DNA from 2 places in the Desulfuromusa ferrireducens genome. Region 2 is predicted to be linked to the other one. Evidence: riboswitches for the same ligand, from Rfam matches in the RefSeq annotation. Region 2 holds a riboswitch; the other holds the start of a gene.
The links. Region 2 has a riboswitch for molybdenum cofactor ahead of ACZ5PT_RS13780 (aldehyde ferredoxin oxidoreductase C-terminal domain-containing protein). Riboswitches for the same ligand answer to the same signal wherever they lie in the genome.
Positions count from the first base shown of each region.

Region 1 (7,785 bases), 1.9 Mb from region 2:
GACCACCAACATGAATGACACCTACCCCTGGGGATTGTGGATCTCCTTCGATGTGGTGACGGCGGTGCCGTTGGCCGCTGGGGCTTTCACTTTGGGAGCCATTGTCCATTGTTTCCATATTAAAAAGCTCGAGCCGCTGGTACGCCCGGCGATTGTGACCGGCTTCTTGGGTTACTCGCTGGTCTGTATCGGTCTGATCCTTGACCTTGGGCAACCTCATAAAGGCTGGCACGTCCTGCGTTACTGGAACGTCCATTCACCGATGTTTGAAGTTTCCATGTGCGTTATGGCCTACACCACGGTGCTGTTTCTCGAATTTCTTTCGCCGGTGGCGGAAAAGTTCGGTTGGCACTTGTCTTTGCGGGTGCTGCGTTGGCTGGAAATGCCGCTGGTTATTCTGGCCGCAGCGATCTCGACCCTGCACCAATCGTCGCTCGGTACCTTCTTTCTGATCGCTGTCGACAAGCTGCACAACCTCTGGTACAACCCGCTGCTGCCGTTGCTGTTTTGGATCAGCGCCATCTGTTCCGGTATGTGCATCATCATTATTGAGGCGACCGCTTGTCACAAATGGATGGGACAGGCGAACGAAGGGGTGTTTTTGCAGACCCTGGCGAAGATTCTACCTTGGACGCTCGGCCTGTATCTCGCTGTGCGGGGCTACAGTCTGCTGGCTTTGTCGAATGGCCCCTTTTTCGATCGTCCGGTGCTGACGCTGCTGTTTGTTGTTGAGCTGGTGATTGGATTTATTCTGCCCTTCTTCATGTTTACCCAGAAGTCGGTGCGTAATGATGATCGCCGTCGGGCGATCGCTGCATGTCTGGTGGTTTTTGGTCTGGTGCTGAATCGCTTTAACGTTTCGATGTTCGGAATGATGAATCCAGACCAGATCTATTATCCTTCGATTGTTGAATCGCTGGTGACTATCGGTATCATCGCCGGGCATATCCTGTTCTTCGTCTTGATCGCCAAGTATTTCCCGATCTTTGAACATCACCCGGAAACGGTCGATTACTCGTTGCCCGATTCCTTCCATAAGATTGGTGGAGACGAACAGCAACCAGCAACCGCTAAATTGCCGAAAGGCAAAGCTGTTTCCGGCGTGAATTAAGCGCTCATTGTTGACCTCCTGCGGCGTTGTCGCAGGAGGTTCTTCTCCTGCGCCGGAAAAGCGATTGTCGTGGCGCTGGAGAGACGCTAATCTGTATTTGCTACTAAATCACTCCAAATCTTCGTGATTTGAGTTGAGGTTTGAGATCTATGGAAAAGCCATCTGAACATAAAATTATTCGCCTGACCAAAGGGCGCAGTGAAAGCGCCCGGCGGGCGGTGGTTGAAGAATATCCGCTACGTTTGCGCGTCAATGGCCGCGAACTGGCGACCCTGGTCAGTTCGCCGCACAAACTCAATTTTCTGCTGGCTGGTTTTTTTCGCCTGCAGGGCTTCATCGATTCGCTCGATGATATTCTTTCTCTCGGCGTCTGTGACGATTTCGGCTTGGCCGAAGTGCGTCTGCGGGGCGATCTGCCGGAGCTACTGCAACCGACCCTGACCTCCGGTTGTGGAACCGGTATCGCCTATAATCTGCCCGAGCGTTTGCTCGCTGATTCACGGCAAAAACAGCGCCGCTACAGCAGTGACCGCCTCTTTCAGCTGATGAAAGAGTTGAACGAGCGGACCGAGCAATATCGCAGCCACGGCGGCATCCACTCGGCGGCGATCGGCGATGAAGATGGTCTGCTGCTCTATGCCGAGGATATCGGCCGCCACAATACCCTTGACCGGCTCGCCGGAGAGGCGCTCTTCAAGCAACTCAACTTGCAAGATAAGATGCTGGTGACATCGGGCCGGATTTCTACCGAGATGGTTGCCAAGGCCGCGCGGCTTGGCATCGGCCTGATCGCCTCCCGGACCTCGCCGACCGACAAGGCCATCGAGCTCTGTCAGCAGGCCGGAATTACCTTGGTCGGTTACCTGCGTGGCAGCGGTCTGGAAATTTACAGCCATGCCCAGCAACTGCAGATTTCTGGTGCCGCTAAGCGGATCCCCGGCATCACTGGGGTGATCCTCGCTGGTGGCGAAAGTCGGCGCATGGGCAGCGATAAGTCGTTGCTACCGATTCAGGGCGCGCGCTTCATCGATCATGTTTATAGCCGCATGGCGGCCTTGTTCGATGAGGTGGTGATCGTTACCAATTCGCCGGAACTGTACAGCGAAATCGATTGTCGCAAGGTCCCCGATCTCTACTATGCGCAGGGGGCGCTGGCCGGGGTTCATTCCGGGCTGGCCCACGCCGGCAACGAGCAGATTTTTGTCGTCGGCTGTGATATGCCGTTTATCTCCGCTCGTGTGGTCCGGCATATTTGTGCTCAGGCCAGTCGTGGCGATCTGGTTATTCCGAACAGCAGTGGTGGCCACGAGCCGTTGCATGCCCTCTACGACAAGAGTTGTTTGTCGGCCATGGAGCAGGTGCTGGACGGCGGACAGCGGCGGATCATGCTGTTCTTCGATCAGGTCAAAGTAGTAGAAATTTCCAGCAAAAAGATAAAAGAGCTTGATCCTGGCGAGAAAAGCTTTCAGAATATCAACACGCCGGAGGATTATTTCCGACTGCGTGGTACTCTGGTTAGCAATGAGGAGTTAAGTTCCGTGCCGTTGCTCGAAGGCAACAGCAACTAAAAACTAAATATTGGTTCTCCGAACCGTCCCGCCTTAGAGGGTTTTCCTGATGGCGGTCGGTCGATGGGTGCGGCTGGAAACGGCCGGGCCTCCCGTTTGGAAAGGGGATCCTGAAAAAGGCTACTGGTGCAGCTTATCTGTCTCCTATGGTCTTTTAAGGGCTTCTTCCATGCGGAAGGAGCTTTTTTTGTGGGATCGGCATGATGACGACGCTGCTCGAACTAAACAATATCAGCTTGCAACAAGGGGATTTTTCCCTGCAGGTGCCGAGGCTCAATCTGCAAACAGGACGTCTCTATGTTCTGAAAGGGGAAAACGGCGCTGGGAAAAGTACCCTGCTGCGACTGTTGGCCCTTTTGCAACAGCCACAAAGTGGGCAGCTGAGTTTTGCCGGGCAGCCGGTGTTATGGACCGGGTCCAGTCTGCAACGGCTGCGGCAACAGATCACCCTGCTCGAACAGAATCCGCTGCTGTTTGTCGGCAGTGTTGAGAAGAATCTCGCTTTCGGTTTGAAACTGCGTGGCTTAAAAGGACAGGAGTTACAAAGCCGGATCGATCAGGCGCTGCAGGTTGTCGGCTTGGACGGTTTTCAGCAGCGCTCGGCAGAACAATTATCCGGCGGTGAAACCCGGCGGGTTGCGCTGGCGCGAGCCCTCTGCTTGCGGCCGCAGCTGTTACTGCTCGATGAGTCGACCGCCAATCTCGATGTCGGACAATTGGCTGCTTTGGAGCGTTTCCTGGTCGGTCTCCCACTGCAAGGGATGACGGTGGTGATCGCCAGCCATGATGCGCAACAGCCGCAGCGGCTGGGCGGTGAGATCCTCTCCTTGGCCGATGGTCAGCTGCAGCAAACGCCAGCGGTTCACCCAAACGAGAACTATCAACCCCTGCTGCGGCAGGTGAAGGGATAAGCAAATCGGGCGACCCACTGGGCCGTCTGGAACATGCACAACATGATTGTCATTCTCCGAGCTTTTTTTGCCTGTCGGTATTTGCCGTGGCGCTAAAGCCGTTGGGTTCGGTGGGAAACGACCGGACCTCCCGTATTTGGAAAGGAGACGTACAGTTGCACTAAATGGGTGCGGCTGTTTACGCCTTTCATCTGAAAGGCGTTTTTTGTTTGCAAGATGGAGGATAGAGGAAAATGAAAGTACAGCGTATTTTGGTTCTGCTAAGTTGCCTGTTGGTGCTAGCCGGAAGTGCATTGGCCAGCGAGCATTTGCGTCTCGCGACGACCACCTCAACGGAAAATTCCGGTCTGCTGGCCGAGTTGCTGCCGCCGTTTGAGCAGGCCAACGATTGCAAGGTTGACGTCATTGCCGTCGGCACCGGCAAAGCGATCAAGTTGGGCGAAAACGGCGATGTCGATGTGGTGTTGGTGCATGCGCGCAGCAAGGAAGATAAATTTGTCGCCGCCGGTTTCGGCGTTGATCGCCGCGATGTCATGTACAATGACTTCATCATCATCGGCCCGGCCAGTGACCCCGCAGGGATTAAAGGCAGTAAAGACGCGACCGCCGCTATGGCCAAGATTGCTGCCACCGGTAGTACCTTTGTCTCGCGTGGCGACGATTCCGGCACCCACTCGCGCGAAAAGCAGTTGTGGAAAAAGGCTGCTGTTGCACCGGCTGGAGACTGGTACCTGGAAGCTGGCCGCGGCATGGGCGAGGTAATCGTCATGGCTGGCGAGCGTCAGGGTTATACCTTGACCGACCGCGGCACCTACTTGGCATTCAAAACCAAGACCGAGCTGCGAATTGCCGTCGAAGGAGATAACGGCCTGTTTAACCCTTATGGCGTGATCATGGTAAATCCGGCCAAACACGACCATGTAAAGGTCGAGCACGCGAAAAAATTCCTCGACTATCTGGTTTCTCCTCCAGCCCGGGCCCTGATCACCAGTTTCCGTAAAGGTGGCGAGCAACTTTTTTACGTTGCCGAGTAAGGAAACTCTTTGGGCTTTTTAGGTGAATCCCTGCTTGCAGCCGTTGAGCTGATCATCAGTTTCGATCGGGATGTCCAGATGACCGTCTGGACATCCCTGTACACCTCCAGTTGCGCCATCCTGATGGCCGCGCTGGTTGGGGTGCCGATCGGTCTCTGGCTGGGGATCAGCCGGTTTCGCGGCCGGCGGTTGATGATCACCCTGCTGAATACCTTGATGGCTCTGCCGACTGTAGTGGTTGGCCTGCTACTGTTCGGTTTGTTCAGTCGACAGGGGCCACTCGGGGATCTCGGATTGCTGTTTACACCGCTGGCGATGATTGCCGGGCAAACGGTGTTGGCCACACCAATCGTTGCCAACCTGGTGTTGGCGGCAGTCAGCGGGTCCGACGAGCGGATTATCAACACTGCCCTGACCCTCGGCGCCTCCCGTTTGCAGGCGGCGGTGCAACTGCTGCGCGAGATTCGTTTCGGCGTGATGGCGGCGGTGATCGCTGGTTTCGGCCGCGTGATTGCCGAAGTCGGCGTGGCGATGATGCTCGGTGGCAATATCCGCGGCACCACCCGCACCATGACGACTGCCATTGCCCTGGAAACAAGTAAGGGGGAGTTTGCTTTTGGACTGGCTCTCGGATTGGTGTTGATGGGGGTGGCGCTGCTGGTTAATTTGGGATTAAATCTGCTTCAGCAACGCTAAAAATAAAGTTTAACGATGAGGAGAAAAGATGCCGATTTCATTTTATCAGGCGCGCCAGCAGATTATTGATGCTGTCGAACCGTTGGCGATAGAAAAAGTTTCCTTGCTCGACGCTGCCGGTCGGGCGGTCGCCGAGGATGTCATTGCCAACCAACCGTTACCGTTGTTCGATAATTCAGCGATGGATGGCTACGCGGTGCGTGCTGAGGATTGTTCCACCGGAGCGATCCTGCCGTTAGTCGGCTATCTGCCTGCCGGAGGCCGGTTGAATTGCACGGTCAAGGCGCAGACGGCGGTCAAGATCATGACCGGGGCGCCGATTCCGCAAGGTGCCGATGCGATTGTGCCCTTTGAGGAGACCGTTGAAGCCCCTGGTCAGGTGACTATTCTCGGGCCGGTCAAAAAGGGCGAGCATATCCGCTGGCAGGGCGAAGATATCAAACCGGGAGATCGGGTTATCGAGGCCGGAACCGTGTTGCGACCCGCCGAAATCAGCCTGCTCGCCTCTTTCGGCATGTCGATGGTCAAGGTGCGCCGTCGGGTCCGAGTGGCGATCCTTTCCACCGGCGATGAGCTGCAGGAACTGGATGAACTGCGTTTCGAAGGAGGCGTTATCAATAGCAACTCCTGGGCCCTGGCGGCGGCGATCCGCGAGATTGGCGCCGAACCGTTGATGCTCGGCATCGCCCGCGACAACCTGGAGAGTTTGCGGGAAAAGCTCAGTGATGGATTGCAGGCCGACGTGTTGATTACTTCGGCTGGAGTGTCCGCCGGTGATCGTGATTACGTCCGCGAGGTCCTCGAAGAACTGGGCGTAAAGCAACTGTTCTGGAAAATCAACATCAAGCCAGGTAAACCGACCGCGTTCGGCATGCAGGGTAAAACTCCTGTTTTTTCCCTGCCCGGCAATCCGGTTTCAACGATGATTACTTTTGAAGAGTTTGTCCGTCCGGCCTTGCTAAAGATGATGGGTCACCGCACCCTGCTCAAGCCGCTGTTCAAAGCCAAACTCCAGGAACCGGTGAAAAAGAAGTATGACCGTCTCCAGTTGATGCGGGTGGCGGTTGAGTTGAATGAACAGGGAGAAATGGTCATCGTCAGCGCTGGGGATCAGAATACCGGTATCCTGCGCACCATGATCTACGCTCAGGGGATTGCTCTTTTGGCTCCCGACAGAGATTATTACGCAGCAGGGGATAAACTGGATGTGCACCTGCTTGGGGCGTCCACGGCGTTGGGGTATTAGTATGGACAGAAAACAGCCACCGGCTATCTCATTTATCGCCCGTTCCGGGACCGGTAAAACCACCCTGCTGACCACCGTGATCAGCGAGCTCAAAGCACGCGGTTACAAGGTTGGGGCGATCAAGCACGACGCACATAAGTTCGAGATTGATCATCCCGGTAAAGACAGCCACCGCTTTACCGAGGCTGGAGCGGACAGCATGCTGATCTGCTCGTCAAGCAAGTTGGCGCTGGTTAAGCAGCATCAGCAATCACCGGAAATAGAGGAGTTGATCGGCGATTATTTTCCCGATGTCGATCTGGTTCTGGTCGAAGGTTTCAAACAGAGTGGCTTGCCGAAGATCGAGCTCTATCGTCAGGCGCATGGTGAAGGGCTGATTACGCGGGGGGAACGACAGGATCCCACCCTGGTGGCGGTAGCGACCGATACCGAGCTGCAGGTTGACGTGCCGCAACTTGATCTGAACAATCCCTCGGCCGTGGCCGATTTTGTTGTTGAAAAGCTGGGTTTGAAAAGTTAAAACTGTGACATTCAAAAAGTTACGGAGGTAGTTAGCGGTCTGGTGACGCTCACGGTCTTCAAAACCGATGTGGGGAGTATCCCTTCCCGGGTGAGTTCGATTCTCATCTACCTCCGCCAAATACATATAAGTAGCTGAAATTATTCGGGCTGACAACCAGGACTCTGGTGCTATGACACGCGTTGTAACACACTGGAGGCCTCCTATGGGGTGCAGCTACTTAACTAAAAGAGGTCAGCAGTATTACTTTCGTATGAGAGTGCCTGCTGACCTTTTTTCTTTTTTGCAGCAGAAATTCATTACCGTATCGCTTCGGACTCGAAACTACAAACAGGCAAAGCGCCGGCTGCGGGTACTTGTTTATAAGACCGAAGAACTATTTACCACGATCAGGATGGATATGCTAAGTGACGAACAGATCGCACAGTTAGTGCAACGCTATAAAGACAGGGTGCTTGCTGGCTATGAACGGCAGCGTGAGCACGGAAGCGACATGTGCCAGGCTGCCATGTCCGGGGATATTCGCTCCCTCAATCAGGGGCAAGATGACCTGCTGTTGTACCGGCAGTTTGCCGAAGACCGTACTGAAGAAGATTACGCTGCCCTCCTCGAACACTATCAGGCCGGCATCAAGGCGCGCAAAGAATTGCGGCGCTATGGCCATTTCGATGACATCACTCGTATTTCGGCCTATTCTCT
Region 1 is NZ_AP042415.1:1,143,864-1,151,648, reverse strand. Features, by position in the region: gene nrfD (NrfD/PsrC family molybdoenzyme membrane anchor subunit) at 1-1,111, shown strand, start outside; gene fdhD (formate dehydrogenase accessory sulfurtransferase FdhD) at 1,261-2,679, shown strand; molybdenum cofactor riboswitch at 2,684-2,802, shown strand; gene ACZ5PT_RS05235 (ATP-binding cassette domain-containing protein) at 2,880-3,590, shown strand; molybdenum cofactor riboswitch at 3,633-3,753, shown strand; gene ACZ5PT_RS05230 (ABC transporter substrate-binding protein) at 3,824-4,624, shown strand; gene ACZ5PT_RS05225 (ABC transporter permease) at 4,634-5,320, shown strand; gene ACZ5PT_RS05220 (molybdopterin molybdotransferase MoeA) at 5,349-6,566, shown strand; gene mobB (molybdopterin-guanine dinucleotide biosynthesis protein B) at 6,568-7,086, shown strand; tRNA gene ACZ5PT_RS05210 (tRNA-Sec) at 7,110-7,205, shown strand; partial or broken gene ACZ5PT_RS05205 (DUF6538 domain-containing protein) at 7,259-7,468, shown strand; gene ACZ5PT_RS05200 (hypothetical protein) at 7,487-7,785, shown strand, end outside.
Region 1: another riboswitch for molybdenum cofactor. It lies ahead of ACZ5PT_RS05230 (ABC transporter substrate-binding protein); the one in region 2 lies ahead of ACZ5PT_RS13780 (aldehyde ferredoxin oxidoreductase C-terminal domain-containing protein).

Region 2 (7,785 bases):
AAGAAGAAAGCCAGCATCAGCGTGGCGATCATACTCAGAATCAGCAAGGCTTCGCCGCTCCGAGGTGACGTATAATCGTTACCCAGATAGTCGGGCGCAAAGAACAGCCGACGGGAAAAAGCAAAGATGACGCAGGCCAGAGTCAGCAGTGAAACGGCATCAAAAACAAACGCCAGGCTTTGATGCAAAAAAGCCGGCAACAGCGCCAAAGAGACTGAGGGGAACAGACCCTCCAGCAGAAACTCAGCGTTGGCTAGCACCAGCAGCAAAAAGGCCCAGAACAGCAGCGAGTGGTTAACGCCAAAGGGGCGCTGGATGACCCGCTTCTGGGCGAAAGCATAGCTGAGCATGCGCATAAAACGAGTTCCAGACCGGTCGTTGCGCTGTTCAGCAGTCCCCAGAGAGATTAATTCCAACCGCTGGTAGCAGCTGAAACAGAAGCACAGCAGCGAAACAGCCAACAGGGGGATATATATAGTTTGATTGATCGACATGACGTATCTCATTACTCCTGGATATAAAACGTTAGCAGCGACAAAGTGTTACGCGGCGTGGTCGCTTCGACGTTGCTCTTTCAGCGCGCGGATTCCCTGAGTCAACGCCGGCACCACCTGAAACAGATCGCCGACAATGCCGTAGGTGGCCACTTGAAAAATGGATGCCTCGGGATCACGGTTGATGGCGATAATTACGTCTGAGTCCTGCATGCCGACCATGTGTTGAATGGCACCGGAAATACCACAGGCGATGTAAATCATCGGCCGCACCGTCTTGCCGGTTTGACCGACCTGACGACTTTGCGGTTTCCAGCCGGCATCAACCGCGCTACGCGAAGCGCCAACCACCGCGCCAAGCTCGTCAGCCAACTCCTGGAGGAGAGAAAAATTATCTTTATTCATCATGCCACGGCCACCCGAGACGATAATCTCGGCGCCGGCGATGTCGACCTGATCCTTGCCCCCCTGATCCGTAAGCACCTCCAGCACCTTGACCAGAATGCTCTCTTCACTCGGAGCAAACGATTCCCGCGTCACCTTGCCACTACGACCGGCAACATAGGCCGGAACCTGCATCACCTGCGGCCTGACAGTCGACATCTGCGGCCGGAAGCGGTCGCACATGATGGTCGCCATGATGTTGCCACCAAAGGCTGGTCGCGTCTGCGCCAGGTTGCCATGGGCATCGATCGCCAGTCCGGTACAGTCGGCGGTCAGCCCGGTACCGACCACGGTCGCCACCGAGCCGGCTAGATCGCGACCTTGACCTGTCGCGCCCATCAGGATGATCTCTGGTTTGTGTTTATCAATCAGGAAACAAAGGGCGTCGGTAAAGGGCTCGGTCCGATAGTCGGCATAGACGGCAGCATCCAGCGTAATCGCCGCGTCGGCGCCGTAAGCGTAAGCTTCACTCCGAACCGCTTCAATATCCTGGCCGATAATCACCGCTGAAAGCTCAACACCGAGCTTATCCGCGAGCTCCCGGCCGCTGCCGAGCAGTTCCCAGGAGACCTTGGCGATCTCGCCTTGATATTGTTCGATAAAGACCCAGACCCCTTTATACTGGGCGAGCCTTGCGCGCAGGGCAGCCTCTTCGGGAGTTAACTCTTCAACACCATTTTTCTGTGCTTCCCAGAGTCTGAGCTGCTCGACTTGCTCCGGGGTATAAAACATCTCCAGGGCACCAACCGCACAGACCTTGACGCACTTGTCGCAGCCGACACATTTTTCCTCATCGATGGAGAGCAGTTCACCCGCGTCGTTGATGCGGATGCCGTCAACCGGACAGGCGCTGGCGCAGCGTTCACCGCAAGCAACACATTTCCCCTCGATACAACGAGCCACGCCCCGTGGCTTTTTAACTTTTGTCTCTTGCATAGCAATAAAATCCTTACAGAGTTTCTGGGCGGTTAAACCGCCAAAAGATCCTTGGATAAAAGTTTGTCGATGAGCAGTTGCGCCGTGCCTTGCGGGTCGTTGATGCCATCACCAATGATCTCGCCCTGATCGCGCTGCGGAGAGAATATTTTACTGACCCAGGTCGGCGAGCCCTTCAGGCCGATGGTCTCGACATTCAGCTGCAGGACGCTGTTGTCCCAGGTTGTCACCTCGGCATCTTCGGCCGCCAGCCGCATCGGCACGGTCGGGTAGCGTGGTTGGTTGATTTCACGGACCACGGTTATCGTCACCGGCAGCGGCGCTTCGACGATCTCATAACGCCCTTCCAGCTTACGCCGGACACGGATCATTTTGCGCTGCAGATCGAGATGTTCAATCCGATCGACCAGGGTGAGCTGATGCAGGCCGAGCCGCGAGGCGATACCAGGACCAACCTGGGCGGTATCGCCATCGATAGTCTGCTTGCCGCAGAAGACAATCGCCAGTTCGTCGGTTTTGGCCAGTAGATCGATGGCAGCCGAGAGCACGCAACTGGTGGCCAGGGTGTCGGCGCCGCCGAAACAACGATCCGAAAGCAAAATAGCGTCATCGACCCCCAGCGCGCAGGCCTTGCGCAGCGTCGCTTCGGCATTCGGTGGACCCATCGACAGCGCAACACTGCGCACCGCGTACTGGTCGCGCAGCCGCAGACTTTCTTCGAGAGCGTGGGTGTCGTAGGGATTCATGATGAACGGGATGCCATCGCGAATCAGAGTGTTGGTAACCGGGTCGATCTGCACCTGAGTGGTGTCAGGAACCTGCTTGATACAAGAGATGACCAGCATGAAATCAATGTCCCTTCGAAAGGTTATTCGGAATTCTTCGGTTCTGAAAGCCAGCGGGGTGGAGCGAGATCTGCTTCAAAGCGATATTTCGTGAAATTCCATATCGAGCAGATCGATATTCAGGATGCGCCCCCTAAGAAGCGTCCCCTTGCCGAGGAGAAGCTTGCAGACCTCGGCGACTTCAAGGCTGGCAACAACTGCCGGGGTAAAAGAAGGGTTGCCCATATTCTGTTCCACGCCTTTTCCACTGTTGTTATGGGCGTAGAGTTTTTTTAGCGATTGATCGCCGGGAAAGACCGAGCAGACATGTCCGTACCAACCGGCAATCGCCCCGTGCACCATCGGCAGGCCAAGCCGCGTACAGACCTCAGCCAGATCCAGCCGGGTGTTAACGCTGTCCAAACAATCGACGACAACATCGGCGTGCTGCAGCAGTCGCTGACCATTGTCCAGACCGAAGGTCTCCCAACATGGAGTAACGGACACGGCTGGATTTATGTTGGCAATTCGCTCGTCGGCCGCATCGACTTTCGGCTGTCCCAGACTTTTGATCGATGCCAGCAGCTGTCGGTTCATATTGTGCTCTTCGAACATATCGGGATCGATGGCGATAATCTTGCCGACTCCCAGACGGGCCAGCTCTTCCAGAACGTAGCCACCGAGGCCGCCACAGCCGATCACCGCGACACAGCTGGCAAACAGCTGACGTTGTTGGGCAACGTCAAGCATCGCCCGGTTGCGCTGATAACGGGCTGGAAGAAGATCATTTTCCAGGGCAATCGCTTCAATTTCGGCAATGCTTTTTCGGTAACAACAACTGGCCGCGAGCTGAATAGACCAGGGCAGCAGATCGCCATCGCTTCTGGCACGGAGAAAGCTAAGGGCATCGCACATACTCAGCCACCACCGACCAAGGGAAACAGCGCCAGGGTGTCCCCTTCGTTCAAGGGTTGCGATAATTGCGCATGGCGGCCATTGATAAGCACAATACCAATTTCTATTTCTGGAATCGTTAAAACCGCGACCACCTCGGCACAGGTCGTGCCGACGGCTATTTCCTGTTCCTTGATCTTGAAGCGATCATTGCGAAAATTGGCAAAGAGTTTAACGGTAATCTTCATCTCATTCTCCCTGTTTTCTGCAATCCATCACTCACGCTGGTACTCGTGAAAAAAATCCCGGTGTGGCCGCACAGTGACGGCCACACCGGGCAGGAGAGAGAGTTTACACCCTCTTGAGAGATGGTTTAAAAGTCCCAGAATGCATCGATCTCGTCACCAGTGAAATCCCAGACCGCATTGTGCGGCGCGACCGGCTCGAGGAAGAATTCGGGCAGCCGATCGTCCTTATTGGTGAAGCCAGCGCCAATATTGAAGGCACGCTCGGTCTTGAGGACGCTTTTGCCGAGGTTGGTGACATCGTCGCCGGTCAGTTCGATCCCGAAGCGGGCGTTGATCATGTCGATCAGCGCCGGCAGACACTCAGGGATGTCCAGAGCCGGGAAAGCGACAAAGATACACATACCGGTCGAGTCGACGGCGGCGGTAGCAATCTGCAGGTTGCGAGAGAGCTCGACCTGACCATCCTTCTTCAGCGGGTCAACGTAACCGCCGATATTCAGGATATTGGTGGCGATAGCGTAACCGGCAGTGTGGTCGGCGCCCATGGTGCTGGTCGCGTAGGTGATGCCGATACCCTTGACACTGCGAGGGTCGTAGGCAGGGATCGCCTGATTCTTGACCACTGGGACGCGGGTGACGCCGTAGGTTTTGCCGACGCTGCCGGCACCACCACCGAGAATCCGGCCGAGCGGGGTGACTTTGCCGATTTCTTCCCTCAGTAAACGGATGACCCCTTTGCCGTCGCCAAAGGGGAGAATGCCGGCTTCCATGGCGACACCGAACATGACGGCGGTCTCGATGGAGTCGACACCGATATCATCCATGATGCTGTCGGCTACGGCGATATCATCGAGGATCTCGATACAGCAGTTGGCACCTAAGCCCCAGATGGTCTCGTACTCAAAGCCGGAAGTAAGGTACTTGCCGTCCTTGTCATTGTAGACCTGTGAGCATTTCATGATGCAACCGGCATGACAGCCGTGCTTGGTCTTGCCACCGCGCTCGACGATGGTGTCATGCATGGTCTCGCCGCTGATGTTGTCGTGTGCTTCGAACTGACCGTAGGTGAAGTTGCGGGTTGGCAGACCACCAGCCTCATTGAGGATATTTACCAAGACGTTGGTGCCGTAGGTAGCCAGACCTTCACCAGCGACCGGGTGATCAAGAATCGTCTTGGCGAAAATGCGGGCCGCGGCCTTGAATTTCTCCGGATCGGCGATGGTGACGCCGGGAGCGTCGCTCGCATCAACGGTGATGTACTTGATCTTTTTCGAGCCCATGACCGCACCCATGCCGCCGCGGCCGTGGCTACGGATCTTGCTGTCGGGGTCTTTGACCGAAATATTGGCAGCGGCCATCTTCGCTTCACCGGCCTGGCCGATCATCATGATGCCGACCTTCTTGTCGAACTTGGCCTCAAGCGCCTCAATGACAGCAAAGTTACCTTGACCGAGCAGCTCAGTCTCTTCGGCGATGGTCACACCGTTAACGGTGATGTTGAGGCTGTAGAATTTGTCTTCCTTCGGCAGGCCCTCGATTATCAGCGCTTTGATGCCCATCTTGGCAAACTGCTGAGCGGTGGTGCCGCCGGTGTTGCTCTCTTTGATGGTGCCAGTCAGGGGACTCTTGGCGCCACAGGACATTCGCCCGGAGTTGGCGGCCGCAGTGCCTGAGAGCAAACCAGGAGCGAAGACCAATTTATTATTTAATCCCAGCGGGTGACAGGCGGGATCGACCTCTGCGGAAACGATGGTCGAGGTCAGGGCGCGGCCACCGAGGCCAGCCCAGTTTTGCGGAACCTCCTCAACGCTGCTGGTGAGGTCGGTCATGTTAACGCGAAAAATTTTGTCCATGTTGTAGATACTCCCATTCGGCAAAGATGATGCGTAATGCACATATACGTTCAATCTCCTTTTCGAAAGGGAGGCCGCGCCGTTTCCAGCGGAACCCGGCGGCCTGCCACCATCAGGAAAATCCTCTAAGGTGATCAGGCTCGGAGATCGATATTTGTTTCAATAACTAACAGCCAGATTGCTGCTTATTGCAAAAAAGGGCCGGGAGAGTATTCACCCCGGCCCCAGAATCCGAAACGCTTACATTGCGGCCTGGTAGATGCCGATGACGTCATCGAGGTTCGCCTTGCGCGGGTTGGTCAACATGCAGGCATCGTTCTGAGCGTTGCCTGCCATAACGGCAAGGTCAGCTTCCTTAACGTTGAGTGCGGTCAGACCGGTCGGGATGCCAATGTCAGCAGAGAGCTTGCGGATTGCCGCGATGCCCTTGGCGGCAGCAGCAACAACACTCAAACCGTCAATGTTCTCACCCATCGCCACGGCGATATCAGCGAAACGCTGTGGGTTGGCGATAACGTTAAATTCGCAGACCGACGGCAGCAGGATAGCGTTACAGACACCATGGGGGAGATTGTAGAAGCCACCGAGCTGGTGGGCCATAGCGTGGACATAACCGAGGGAGGCGTTGTTGAAGGCCATGCCAGCGAGGTACTCAGCGTAGGCCATCTTGTCACGCCCTTCGAGGTTGTCGCCGTTGGCAACGACCGGACGCAGGTACTCGGCAACCAGCTCAATCGCCTTGATGGCACAGGCGTCAGTGATTGGGGTGGCAATGGTCGAGACGTAGGCCTCAACCGCGTGAGTCAGTGCATCCATGCCGGTTGCAGCGGTCAGGGCAGCAGGCTTGCCGACCATCAGGACTGGATCATTGATGGCGATATTTGGCGTGCAACGCCAGTCAACGATAGCCATTTTCACTTTGGTATCGGTGTTGGTGATGATGCAGAAGCGGGTCATCTCTGAAGCGGTACCGGCGGTGGTGTTAATGGCGACAAAAGGAGGCATTGCCTTAGTGGTCTTGTTAACGCCTTCGCAATCGCGGATGTGCCCGCCATTGGTGGCAACCATGCCGATGCCCTTAGCACAGTCGTGGGAAGAGCCGCCACCGAGGGAAATGATGGTGTCGCATTTCTCGCCCTGGTAAACCTCCAGACCGTCATGAACGTTTTTGTCGGTCGGGTTTGGCTCGGAACCGTCGAAGATGACCACGGGAATACCAGCGGCTTCGACCTGAACTTTGATCTGCTCAGCCATGCCCATAGCGACAATGCCCTTATCGGTGACCAACAGTGCCTTGGTGCCGCCCAGCGCCTTGACCTGTTCGCCGGTTTCCTTTGAGGAACCTACGCCCATGAGGGAAACAGTCGGAATATAGAATCCATAAGTTTGATCTGCTAAAGCCATTTTTTCTCTCCTTGTTGTTTCATTGGTGTTGTTGTGTTGCCAGAAAATATAAAAAGTAAAACGTAGGTTTAGGACTAGAGCAACAAGGGTGCCAGTTGCGAAAAAAGTACTTAACATACCGTAAACACAATCTTATTTCTTGCCATCGCTGACAGAAACAGTATTGAACTAAATTTCTCCTTCAGGACTATTTCGGCACAGAACGTTCCAGAACGGATCGATCTGCTACACCTGCCACACCTGTCACACCTCCCCCTACCCTCCCTGCGACAAACACAGTTCATGGCACAAATCGTTCCAAAGTGGGACAATATGTACCTATTTAATACATTCCACTACATGGTAGCCCTGCTGTTCAACGAGCAGGGATCGCCGAAAAGGACAGCCCATATAAATATCTAAAACCCACCCCAGCTCCCAGCCCGTATACGTAACAACGTTTAACTCTGTCGAACTGCCGCCTATCAGCACACTCTCGTCGTCGCGATAAACCCATCGTCTGGAAGGAAAACTGGAAATTTGCATGACTTTTGCAATTGATGCCCTGCCTGAAAGAAAGGCTGTCGCCGGACAAAACTGCAAGCGACGGTTTTCGCCTTGCCCTAAACGGACAACCTATCTATTCGACAAACACAAGACAGAAGGATGAACCAATGAAATCAAGACTGACGTTGTTAATCACCGCTTG
Region 2 is NZ_AP042415.1:3,069,578-3,077,362, reverse strand. Features, by position in the region: gene ACZ5PT_RS13805 ((Fe-S)-binding protein) at 1-494, opposite strand, end outside; gene ACZ5PT_RS13800 (FAD-binding protein) at 543-1,874, opposite strand; gene ACZ5PT_RS13795 (electron transfer flavoprotein subunit beta/FixA family protein) at 1,907-2,719, opposite strand; gene ACZ5PT_RS13790 (HesA/MoeB/ThiF family protein) at 2,795-3,613, opposite strand; gene ACZ5PT_RS13785 (MoaD/ThiS family protein) at 3,616-3,840, opposite strand; gene ACZ5PT_RS13780 (aldehyde ferredoxin oxidoreductase C-terminal domain-containing protein) at 3,966-5,693, opposite strand; molybdenum cofactor riboswitch at 5,733-5,851, opposite strand; gene ACZ5PT_RS13775 (iron-containing alcohol dehydrogenase) at 5,934-7,097, opposite strand; gene ACZ5PT_RS13770 (ABC transporter substrate-binding protein) at 7,751-7,785, shown strand, end outside.